Linked DNA regions of Streptomyces collinus. The protein of the gene in region 1 interacts with the protein of each later gene in a pairwise test. Links are inferred from orthologs where the notes say so. Each region holds a gene or a part of one and is shown on either strand. Other genes may lie near its edges. The genes, in order: RFN52_RS16570 and ndk.

Region 1 (6,016 bases):
GTCGCCACATGGCCGCCGGACGGCTGTCGGAGATGTTCGGCAAGAGCCAGGTCGACAACGACGAGTTCCTGCGCACCCTCGGCTGGGACCGGGTCGCCAAGCAGGAGTACGACACCAAGCTGTCGGCCACCACGAAGAAGTACCTCCAGGCCTACGCCGAGGGAGTCAACTCCTACCTCCAGGGCAAGGACGGCGAGGACATCTCCCTGGAGTACGCGGCGCTGGGCTTCACCAACGACTACATGCCGCAGAAGTGGACCCCGGTCGACTCGATCTCCTGGCTGAAGGCGATGGCCTGGGACCTGCGCGGCAACATGCAGGACGAGATCGACCGCGCCCTGCTCACCAGCCGCCTCGGCCCGAAGCAGATCGCCGACCTGTACCCGCAGTACCCGTACGGCCGGAACAAGGCGATCGTCCAGGAGGGCCAGTACGACGAGCTGACGGGGGCGTTCGAGCAGGGCGGCACGTCCGGCACGAGCGGTACGTCCGGCGCGAACGGCACCGGCGGCACCGCGGGAGCCTCCGCCGGAACCGCGGGCACCCAGGGCACCGGCTCGGGCACGGCCTCCGGCGCGGGCGGCACCGCCTCCGGCGCCTCGGGCACCGCAGGCCTGGACAGCCAGCTCGGCGGCCTCACCAACGTCCTGGACGACCTCCCTCCGGCCGTCGGCGTGAACGGCGACGGCATCGGCTCCAACTCCTGGGTCGTCGGCGGGGAGCACACCATCACCGGCAAGCCGCTGCTGGCCAACGACCCGCACCTGTCGCCCTCCCTGCCGTCCGTCTGGTACCAGATGGGCCTGCACTGCCGCAGCGTCTCCGGCGCGTGCCAGTACGACGTCAGCGGCTACACCTTCGCCGGCATGCCGGGCGTGATAATCGGCCATAACCAGAACATCTCCTGGGGCATGACCAACTCCGGCGTGGACGTCACGGACCTCTACCTGGAGAAGATCACCGGCAACGGCTACCTCTACGACGGCAAGGTCAAGCCCTTCGAGACCCGCGAGGAGACCATCAAGGTCGCCGGCGGCTCGCCGAAGAAGATCGTCGTCCGCGAGACCAACAACGGGCCCCTGCTGTCCGACCGCGACGAGGAGCTCGTCAAGGTCGGCAGGAAGGCCACCGTCGACACCGCCGCACCCGACAGAGGCGACGGCTACGGCGTGGCGCTGCGCTGGACCGCCCTGCAGCCCGGCACCACCATGGACGCCGTCTTCGCCATGAACAAGGCGAAGAACTGGACCGACTTCCGCAAGGCCGCCGCGCAGTTCGAGGTGCCCTCGCAGAACCTGATCTACGCCGACACCGAGAACCACATCGGCTACACGCTGCCGGGGAAGATCCCGCTGCGCCAGAAGGGCGACGACGGCTCCATCCCGGCGCCGGGCTGGGACCCGAAGTACCGCTGGAGCGGCTACATCCCGCAGGACGCGCTGCCCTACGAGTACGACCCGGAGCGCGGCTACATCGTCACCGCCAACCAGGCCGTGATCGACCCGGGCAAGTACCCTTACACGCTCACCGCGGACTGGGGCTACGGCGCGCGCAGCCAGCGGATCACCGACCTGATCCAGTCGAAGATCAAGGACGGCGGCAAGATCTCCACGGACGACATGCGCCAGATGCAGCTGGACAACAGCAGCGAGATCGCCCGGCTGCTGGTGCCCACGCTGCTGAAGATCGACCCCGGGAACAAGGACGTCCGCGAGGCGCAGAAGCTCCTGGAGGGCTGGGACTACACCCAGGACGCCGACTCCGCGGCGGCGGCCTACTTCAACGCGGTGTGGCGCAACGTCCTCAAGCTCGCCTTCGGCAACAAGCTGCCCAAGGAGCTGCGGCCCAAGGGCCAGTGCCTGTGGGTCGATCCGGTCAACACCACCGGCCCGGCCGACGAGGCCCGGAAGGTCCGCGAGTGCGGCCAGCGCGACCCCGACCAGGCGCAGCCGGACGGCGGCGACCGCTGGTTCGAGGTGGTGCGCAAGCTCATGAACCAGCCGGACAGCGACTGGTGGACGACCCCCGAGGTGCGCACCCGTCCCGCCGCCCACAACCGCGACCAGCTGTTCAAGCGGGCCATGATCGACGCCCGCTGGGAGCTGACCGCCAAGCTCGGCAAGGACATCGACTCCTGGAGCTGGGGCCGGCTGCACCGCCTGTTCCTGAAGAACCAGACCCTCGGCACCGCGGGCCCCGGTTTCCTCCAGTACGCCCTCAACCGCGGCCCATGGGAGCTCGGCGGCGGCGAGGCCACGGTCAACGCGACCGGCTGGAACGCGGCCGGCGGCTACGGGGTGGTGTGGGTGCCGTCCATGCGGATGGTGGTGAACCTCGGCGACCTCGACAAGTCGAAGTGGATCAACCTCACCGGCGCCTCCGGGCACGCCTACAACGCGCACTACGTCGACCAGACCGACAAGTGGGCCGCCGGCGAACTGCTGGACTGGTCCTTCTCGGACCAGGCGGTCGAGAAGAGCACGGCCGACAAGCTGGTGCTGAGACCGTGAACCGGTGAACGAAGGGCCCTCCACGCGTACGGGTGGAGGGCCCTTCGGCGTCAGGACCCCGGCCGGAAGCGTCGCACCCCCGCCGGTGTCACCACCGCGTCCACCGGCCGGTCGTGCGGCTCGGCGGGGACGCGCCCGACGACCTCGGAGTCGTACAGCAGCACCACCAGGGCGGGATACGCCCCCGCCCGCTCCAGCCGTGCCAGGACCCGGTCGTAGGAGCCGCCGCCCCGGCCGAGCCGCATCCCGCGCGCGTCCACCGCGAGGCCGGGCAGCAGCACGGCGTCGGCGGTGGTCACGCCGTCGGGTCCGAGGCGCTCGCCGGCGGGTTCGAAGAGGGCCATCCTGCTGCCGTGTTGCACCCGCGCCAGGGAGCCCTCGCCCTCGTACGGGCCCCAGTCCAGGTCGTTGTCGGGCAGCAGGGCCGGCAGCAGCACGCGCACGCCCCGGGCGCGCAGCGCGTCCAGGAGCGCGAGCGTCCCGGGTTCGCTCCCCACCGAGACGTACGCGGCCACCGTCCCGGCCCGCGCCAACTCGGGCAGCTCCAGCGCCCGCCCGGCCAGCGCTGCCGACGTTTCCCGCAGGTCATCCGCCGTCAACCTGTTCCTCACCGCGAGGATCTCGCGCCGCAAACTCCGCTTGTCAGGCTCGCCCGGACGTGCGATAGGCCTCAATGGTTGCTCCCGAACTATGGCAATACGCTCATATGAGCGCCTATGAACCGGAGCCGCAGATTCCATCCAAAGGCACCGGATAGGGTGGCCGACATGACTCAGTTGCACCCTCGGATCAGCAAGGCTGTCATTCCCGCAGCAGGCCTCGGCACCCGGTTCCTGCCGGCCACCAAAGCCACTCCCAAGGAGATGCTGCCGGTCGTGGACAAGCCCGCGATCCAGTACGTGGTCGAGGAGGCCGTCGCCGCGGGTCTCGACGACGTCCTCATGGTGACGGGCCGCAACAAGCGCCCCCTGGAGGACCACTTCGACCGCAACTACGAGCTGGAGTCGGCCCTCCAGAAGAAGGGCGACGCCAGCCGTCTCGCCAAGGTGCAGGAGTCCAGTGACCTCGCGACCATGCACTACGTCCGCCAGGGCGACCCCAAGGGCCTCGGCCACGCCGTCCTGTGCGCCGCCCCGCACGTGGGTGACGAGCCCTTCGCCGTCCTCCTCGGCGACGACCTGATCGACCCCCGCGACCCCCTGCTGCAGCGCATGGTCGAGGTCCAGGAGCAGCGCGGCGGCAGCGTCATCGCGCTCATGGAGGTCGCCCCGGAGCAGATCCACCTCTACGGCTGCGCGGCCGTGGAGACCACCGAGGACAGCGACGTCGTCCAGATCAGCGGCCTGGTCGAGAAGCCCGACCCGGCCGACGCCCCGTCCAACTACGCCATCATCGGCCGCTACGTCCTCGACCCGCACATCTTCGAGATACTGCGCCGGACCGAGCCCGGCCGCGGCGGCGAGATCCAGCTCACCGACGCCCTCCAGCAGCTCGCCGAGACGTATACATCAGCGGCTACCGCCGAGGAGAAGACCGGCGGCCCCGTGCACGGCGTCGTCTTCAAGGGCCGCCGCTATGACACCGGCGACCGCGGCGACTACCTGCGTGCCATTGTCCGACTCGCATGCGAACGTGAAGACCTGGGCCCGGACTTCCGGACCTGGCTTCGCAGTTACGTAGCCGAGGAGATGTAGTCCGTTGAGCAGCGCCGCGCCCCACGTCACCGGCCAGGACCACTTCGGCCCCGACCACCTGTGGTCGGTGGACGAACACCTGGAGGACATCCTCGCCACCGTCCGGCCCCTGGAGCCGATCGAGCTGCACCTGCTCGACGCCCAGGGCTGTGTCCTCGTCGAGGACATCACGGTGCCGGTGTCCCTGCCGCCCTTCGACAACAGCTCGATGGACGGCTACGCGGTACGGGTCGCGGACATCGCGGGCGCGAGCGAGGAGTTCCCGGCGGCCCTGGAGGTCGTCGGGGACGTCGCCGCGGGCCAGGCCGAACTGCTGCACGTGGGCCCCGGCCAGGCCGCCCGCATCATGACCGGCGCCCCACTGCCGCCGGGCGCCGAGACGGTCGTGCCCGTCGAGTGGACCGACGGCGGGCTCGGCGAGGGCCCGGTGCGCGGCATGCGCGCCCGCAGCCTCGGCCCCGAGGGCGCCACCGGGCACGTGCACGTGTACCGCCCGGCCGAGGCCCGCGCGCACGTGCGTGCCAAGGGCAGCGACGTGAAAGCCGGCGACCGCGCCCTGGAGGCCGGCACCGTCCTCGGGCCGCCCCAGATCGCCCTGCTCGCCGCGATCGGCCGCGGCACCGTCCGGGTCCGCCCGCGCCCGCGCGTGGTGGTGCTCTCCACCGGCAGCGAACTCGTCCAGCCCGACACGGAACTGGGCACCGGTCAGATCTACGACTCCAACAGCTTCGCCCTCACCGCCGCCGCCCGCGACGCCGGCGCCATCGCCTACCGCGTGGGCGCCGTCGCCGACGACGCCGAGACCCTGCGCTCCACCATCGAGGACCAGCTGGTCCGCGCCGATCTGATGGTCACCACGGGCGGCGTGAGCGTCGGCGCGTACGACGTGGTCAAGGAGGCGCTGTCGCACGTCGGCGACGAGGACGAGCCCGGCAGCGGCATCGACTTCCGCAAGCTCGCCATGCAGCCCGGCAAGCCCCAGGGCTTCGGCTCCATCGGCCCCGACCACACCCCGCTGCTGGCCCTGCCCGGCAACCCGGTGTCGTCGTACGTCTCCTTCGAACTCTTCGTCCGCCCCGCGATCCGCACCCTCATGGGCCTGGAGGACGTCCACCGCCCCACGACCCGGGCGACCCTGGCCGCGGAGAAGGCGCTGACCTCACCGAAGGGCCGCCGCCAGTTCCTGCGCGCCACCTACGCCGACGGCGAGGTCACCCCGGTCGGCGGCGCCGGATCCCACCTGGTCGCCGCCCTCGCCCACGCGGACGCCCTGATCGCCGTCCCCGAGGACACCGAGTCCGTCGAGCCGGGCACCGAGGTCGAGGTGGTCCTGCTCGGCGGATAGCCGCTGGTTGGGGGTACCGTGTCGCGCACAACAGGCCCTGCGCCGCACCGCGACGGGCCCGGACCGGGAGCGCCACACAGCATGAGCACGCAGGACCCACCCCCGCAGGACGGCCCCACCCAGGACCGGCTGACGCACATCGACGCGGCGGGCGCCGCCCGCATGGTCGACGTGTCGGAGAAGGACGTGACCGCGCGCACCGCCCGCGCCAGCGGACGTGTCCTCGTCTCGCCCCGCGTGATCGAGCTGCTGCGCGGCGAGGGCGTCCCCAAGGGCGACGCCCTCGCGACCGCGCGGATCGCCGGGATCATGGGCGCCAAACGCACCCCCGATCTGATCCCGCTCTGTCACCCGTTGTCGGTGTCCGGTGTGAAACTGGACCTGTCGGTCGCGGACGACGCCGTGGAGATCCTCGCCACCGTGAAGACGACGGACCGCACGGGTGTCGAGATGGAGGCCCTCACCGC
Region 2 (5,950 bases), 680 kb from region 1 along the record:
GAGCCGGTAGAAGACCGTGTCGCAGGAGACTTCCAGGGCGCGGCCGAGGCTGATCGGGCCGTATCCCTTGGACTCGAAGTTCTTGAAGACCTGGCCGCCGATCGAGTACGAGCTGGAGCACTCGTAGGGGCCGTTGAAGGAGTAACCGGCGTTGACCGCGGCGGCCGTCGGGATGACCTTGAAGATGGAGCCGGGCGCCGACTGGCCCTGGATGGCGCGGTTGAGCAGCGGGTAGTTGGAGCTCTTGCCGGTGAGCCGCGCGTAGTCCTTGGCGGAGATGCCGCCCACCCAGGCGTTCGGGTCGTACGTGGGGTTCGAGGCCATGGCGACGACGCGGCCGGTCTTGGCCTCCATCACCACGACGGCGCCGGAGTCGGCCTTGTAGTTGGTGCCGGTGTTCCGGTCGTGCTGCTTGCGGGCTTCCTTCATCGCCTCGTTCAGCTGGTACTCGGCGATCCGCTGGACCCGGGAGTCGATGCTGGTGACGAGGTTGTCGCCGGGGTGGGTCGGGTCGGCCTCGGCCTGGCCGATGACGCGGCCGAGGTTGTCGACCTCGTAGCGGGTGACGCCGGCCTTGCCGCGCAGCGCCTTGTCGTACTGGCGCTCCAGGCCGGAGCGGCCGACCTGGTCGGAGCGGAGATACGGCGAGTTGCTGTTCTGCGCCTTCTTGATCTCCTCGTCGGTGACCGGCGAGAGGTAGCCGAGGACCTGGGCGGTGTTGGCCTTGCCGGGGCTCGGGTAGCGGCGCACGGCCTCAGGCTCGGCGGTGATGCCGGGGAAGTCCTCGGCGCGCTCGCGGATCTGGAGGGCTTGCTTGGCGGTGGCCTCGTCGGTGATGGGGATGGGCTGGTAGGGCGAGCCGTTCCAGCAGGGCTGCGGCGTCTCGGCGTCGCACAGCCGGACCTTCTCCTGGACCTCCTTGGGCGTCATGCCCAGGACCTTGGCGAGCTTGGTGAGGACTTCCTTGCCGTCGTCCTTCATCTTCAGCAGGTCGGTGCGCGAGGCGGAGACCACCAGCCGCGTCTCGTTGTCGGCGAGGGCCACGCCGCGGGCGTCCAGGATCGAGCCGCGGACGGCCGGCTGGACGACCTGCTGGACGTGGTTGCCCGAGGCCTCCTTGGCGTAGGCGGCGCCCTCGCGGATCTGGAGGTACCAGAGGCGCCCGCCGAGGGTGAGCAGGAGGGAGAGGACGAGGACCTGGATGACGACGAGCCGGATCTGGACACGTGAGTTCCGGCCGGTCTCGGGAATGTTGGTCACTGCGGCTGCCTCCCCCTCTCGGTGCGCGTACGGGTGTGCGGAGCCGGCGGTCTGCCGGGGCATGTGTGTGCGGCGTCGAGTGATGAACGCCCGGCCCACGAGCCGGCGTTCCTACGGGACCGACCCGTTCGAGTGAACTTCCCTGCACTCACAGCCGCTTGACCCCCTTGATGCGCCCGGCGCGTGCCATCCGCGCCCGGGCGGCCTTCACACGCAGCCCGTTGCGCTGGCTGCCGATCTTCAGTCCGGTGCCGCCGGAGAGCCAGCCGGAGGAGAAGTCCGTGGCCTTGGCCGCGGCCGAGGTCGACTCGGCGAGCGGATCGTTCTCGGCGCGCCGGGCCAGGGCCATGATCCCCGGCACGACGAAGGGGGCGAGCAGCAGGTCGTACAGGGCGGCCGTGAACAGCAGGCTGCCGAGGCCCACATGGCGGGCGGCGGTGTCCCCGACGAGGGCGCCGACCCCGGCGTACAGCAGGGTGGAGCCGACTGCGGCGGCGAACACCACGGCCATGGGGCCGGTCGCGGACTTGAGCCGGCCCGTCTCGGGTTTCACCAGGCCCGCGAGGTAGCCGATGACGCACAGCACCAGGGCGTAGCGCCCGGCGGCGTGGTCGGCGGGCGGGGCCAGGTCGGCGAGCAGGCCCGCGCCGAAGCCGACGAGGGCGCCGCCCACGTGCCCGTACACCAGCGCGAGGCCGAGCACGGTGAGCAGCAACAGGTCGGGCACGGCGCCCGGCAGGTGCAGGCGGGCGAGGACGCTGACCTGGATCACCAGGGCGACGACGACCAGGGCGGAGGAGAGCAGGATCCGGTTGACGCGCATGGGGTGACAGCTCCTACTGCTCTTGCTGGTTCTGGCCGTCCACGGGCGCCTCGGGGGACGGCGTCACGGTCACCGTCACCGTCGGCCTCGGGGTGGGCTTGGGCTTGGGCGGGAGCACCGTGTCACGTGGGTTCTTCTTCGGGGCCTCGACGACGACACCGACGATGTCGAGCTTGGTGAAGGCGGCGTACGGCGTGACGTAGAGCGTGCGGGTCAGGCCGCCGCCGGAGGGGTCGACGCGGGAGACCACGCCGACGGGCACGCCGGGCACGAACGGCCGGTCGGCCTGGGAGCCGAAGGTGACCAGGCGGTCGCCCTTCTTCACCTCGGCCTTGCCGTTGAGGAGTTCGACGCGCAGCGGGCGGTCGCCCTGCCCGGAGGCGAAGCCGAGCTCGTCGCCGGACTCCATCCGGGTGCCGACCGTGAAGTCGGGGTCGCTGGCCAGCAGGACCGTGGCGGTGTTGGGCCCGACGGTGGTGACGCGGCCGACGAGCCCTTCCCCGTTCAGGACGGTCATGTCGCGCTTGATGCCGTCGTTGGCGCCGACGTCGATGGTGATGGTCCAGGAGAAGCCCTGCGCGGCTCCGATGGCGATGACCTCGGCGCCCTTGATGCCGTACTGGCCCTGGCCGGCGATCTTCAGCATCTTGTCGAGCTGCTTGAGGCGGCTGCGGCTGCGGTCGTCGCTGCCGAGTCGCGCCTTCAGGGCCGCGTTCTCCGCTTCCAGCGTGGCGAGCCGGTCGTGCCGCTCCCCGGAGTCGCGAATGGCGGAGACCGCGTTGCCGATCGGGTCGACCGCGGCCGAGACGCCGCTCTCGATCGGGCCGAAGACCGTTGCCGCGCCCTGCCGGGCACCGTCGACGGGCGAGTCCTCCCCGCCGCGGATGTCCACCGTGATCAGCGCGAACGCGATGGCGATCAGCAGCACCAGGAGCAGCCGGCTCTCTCGTGTGTCCCTCACGTGCGGCGGCCGTGCCCTTCCTCATAGGAATTCGGGAAGCCCCAGGGAAACCCGAGGGGCTGCTTTGTGGGAGCTTATGCCTCTATATCAACGATCCGCCGTACGAGAGGAGATCGTCCCGTACGGCGGAATCGAAGAGTTATGTCATCTGCGCGGCTGGGCGTCCAGCACCTGCTGGAGCGCCTCGAACTCCTCGACGCACTTTCCGGATCCGAGCGCCACGCTGTCCAGCGGGTCCTCGGCGATGTGGATCGGCATGCCGGTCTCCCGGCGCAGCCGCTCGTCGAGACCCCGCAGCAGCGCTCCGCCGCCGGTCAGAACGATTCCTCGGTCCATGATGTCGCCGGACAGCTCCGGCGGGCACTTGTCGAGGGTCGTCTTGACGGCGTCGACGATCGCGTTGACCGGCTCCTCGATCGCCTTGCGGACTTCGGCGGCGGAGATGACCACGGTCTTCGGCAGCCCGGAGACGAGGTCCCGGCCGCGGATTTCGGTGTGCTCGTCGGAGTCGAGGTCGTACGCCGAACCAATCGTGATCTTGATCTGCTCGGCCGTGCGCTCACCCAGCAGGAGGGAGTATTCCTTCTTGATGTGCTGGATGATCGCGTTGTCCAGTTCGTCGCCCGCGACGCGGATGGACTGGGCGGTGACGATGCCGCCGAGGGAGATGACCGCGACCTCCGTGGTGCCGCCGCCGATGTCGACCACCATGTTGCCCGTGGCCTCGTGGACCGGCAGGCCGGATCCGATGGCCGCGGCCATGGGCTCCTCGATGATGTGCACCTGGCGGGCGCCGGCCTGGGACGACGCCTCGATGACGGCGCGGCGCTCGACGCCCGTGATGCCCGAGGGCACACAGACGACGACCCGCGGACGAGCCAGATACCGCCGCTTGTGGATCTTCAGGATGAAGTAGCGGAGCATCCGCTCGGTGATCTCGAAGTCGGCGATCACGCCGTCCTTCAGCGGACGCACGGCAACGATGTTGCCGGGCGTGCGCCCGATCATCTTCTTCGCTTCGGCGCCGACCGCGAGGATGCCACCGGTGTTGGTGTTGATCGCGACGACGGACGGCTCATTGAGTACGATCCCGCGACCCCTGACGTACACCAGCGTGTTGGCGGTCCCGAGGTCGACAGCCATGTCACGGCCGATGAACGACATTGAGTTCCCCATCAGGATTCGTCTGGCCTTCCCACTGGCTTTTGAGGGCTTTTCAGGTAGGCAAAGGTGGGTGCTGTGACGTGAAGGCTTCCATCGTAGACGCGCCTTCGCGAACACTGCGGGAGGGTCTCCGCCATTGTCAGCAGATGCCGTCCGCATTCGCTTCTGGAGACGGGCGTTCGGGGACCATCGTTCCCTCGATCGCCACGCATATGCCGCAAAGTCCGGGGGCGTGGGGACCCCGGACCTGCCGAATGTGCTGGTGAGGTGCGGGCGCTACGCCCGGCCGGGGAAGAAAATCTTCACCTCGCGCTCGGCGGACTCCTCGGAGTCGGAGGCGTGGATCAGGTTCTCCCGGACGATGACGCCGAAGTCACCGCGGATGGAGCCGGGGGCGGCGGCGATCGGGTCGGTCGGGCCGGCCAGCGCGCGCACGCCCTCGATGACCCGCTCACCCTCGACGATCAGCGCCACGACCGGGCCGGAGGCCATGAACTCCACCAGTGGCTCGTAGAAGGGCTTGCCCTTGTGCTCGCCGTAGTGCTGCTCCAGCGTCTCCTGGTCCAGCGTGCGCAGCTCCAGCGCGGTGATCGTCCAGCCCGCCTTGCGCTCGATGCGGCTGATGATCTCGCCGGTCAGGCCGCGACGGACGGCGTCGGGCTTGAGGAGGACGAGGGTGCGCTGGCTCACGACGGGCTCCTTGTAGGTAAAGGTTTAGCGGTGGGACGAGGTTACCCGGCGTGTCAGGGCGGCTGTTACGCAGCGTCAGGTGTGGAGGAGCCCGCCTGGGCCGCGAATCTCGCCTTCGCCTCGTCCACCTTCCGGCCGTAGTGCACCGACGCCCACCACAGGGCCGCGAAGATCGCCCCCAGGAAGAACATGCTCGGGACGACGAACCCCGACGCGATGAGCGCGATCTGCAGCGCCCAGCCGAGGACGACCCCGCCCGGGCGCGTCACCAGGCCGCACAGCACCAGGCACAGGAACATCGCGATGCCGCTGACCGTCCACACGGTCGTCATGGACAGGTCGGGGTCCTTCATGGCGACCAGACCGGCGAACCCGATGACGAAGAACTCGCCGATCAGGGTCGAAGAACAGAGCGTGCGCACGGGACTCAGCCCCTCCCCAGGAGCAGTCGGGCCTCGCCGACGGTGATGACGGAACCGGTGACGAGCACACCACCGCCGGAGAACTCGCCCTCCTCCTCGGCCAGCGTGATGGCCGCCTCCAGGGCGTCGGGCAGCCGCGGCTCGACCTGGACGCGCTCCTCGCCGAACACCTCCACGGCGATACCGGCGAGCTCGTCGGCGTCCATCGCGCGATGGCTGGAGTTCTGCGTGATGACGACCTCGGCGAACACCGGCTCGAAGGCCTCCAGCAGCCCCCGGACGTTCTTGTCGCCGCTCGCGCCGACCACGCCGATGAGGCGGCTGAACTGGAACGCCTCGCCGATCGCCTCGGCCGCGGCCCGGGCACCGGCCGGGTTGTGGGCGGCGTCCAGCACGACCGTCGGCGACCGGCGCACGACCTCCAGTCGGCCCGGCGAGGCCACGGCGGCGAAGGCCTTGCGGACCGTGTCCGGATCCAGTGCGTCGGCCCGCTGCGCACCGACGCCGAAGAACGCCTCGACGGCGGCGAGCGCGACGGCCGCGTTGTGCGCCTGGTGTGCGCCGTGCAGCGGCAGGTACACCTCGGGGTACTCGCCGCCGAGCCCGCGCAGCGTCACCAGCTGCCCGCCG

Evidence for each region.
Region 2: the proteins of RFN52_RS16570 (region 1) and ndk interact in binary tests that used the Escherichia coli proteins (3 or more experiments, as listed by UniProt). The link is inferred for Streptomyces collinus from one-to-one orthologs.

What each region holds. Positions count from the first base shown.
Region 1 is NZ_CP133771.1:3,690,323-3,696,338, reverse strand. The notes cover bases 1,336-4,160. They hold RFN52_RS16570 (5-formyltetrahydrofolate cyclo-ligase), read right to left. Parts: upstream 3,110-4,160; coding sequence 2,561-3,109; downstream 1,336-2,560. Other genes in these bases: galU (UTP--glucose-1-phosphate uridylyltransferase GalU), read left to right, coding at 3,278-4,160; RFN52_RS16575 (penicillin acylase family protein), read left to right, coding at 1,336-2,510. Also shown: more of RFN52_RS16575, read left to right, coding at 1-1,335; more of galU, read left to right, coding at 4,161-4,204; molybdotransferase-like divisome protein Glp, read left to right, coding at 4,209-5,549; cyclic pyranopterin monophosphate synthase MoaC, read left to right, coding at 5,631-6,016. UniProt on the Escherichia coli protein: Involved in the removal of 5-formyltetrahydrofolate.
Region 2 is NZ_CP133771.1:3,006,520-3,012,469, forward strand. What follows is about bases 3,192-5,950. They hold ndk (nucleoside-diphosphate kinase), read right to left. Parts: upstream 4,899-5,950; coding sequence 4,485-4,898; downstream 3,192-4,484. Other genes in these bases: RFN52_RS13575 (rod shape-determining protein), read right to left, coding at 3,192-4,208; RFN52_RS13585 (DUF4233 domain-containing protein), read right to left, coding at 4,964-5,320; folC (bifunctional tetrahydrofolate synthase/dihydrofolate synthase), read right to left, coding at 5,326-5,950. In the rest of the region: mrdA (penicillin-binding protein 2), read right to left, coding at 1-1,260; rod shape-determining protein MreD, read right to left, coding at 1,409-2,083; rod shape-determining protein MreC, read right to left, coding at 2,097-3,044; more of RFN52_RS13575, read right to left, coding at 3,189-3,191. UniProt on the Escherichia coli protein: Major role in the synthesis of nucleoside triphosphates other than ATP. The ATP gamma phosphate is transferred to the NDP beta phosphate via a ping-pong mechanism, using a phosphorylated active-site intermediate.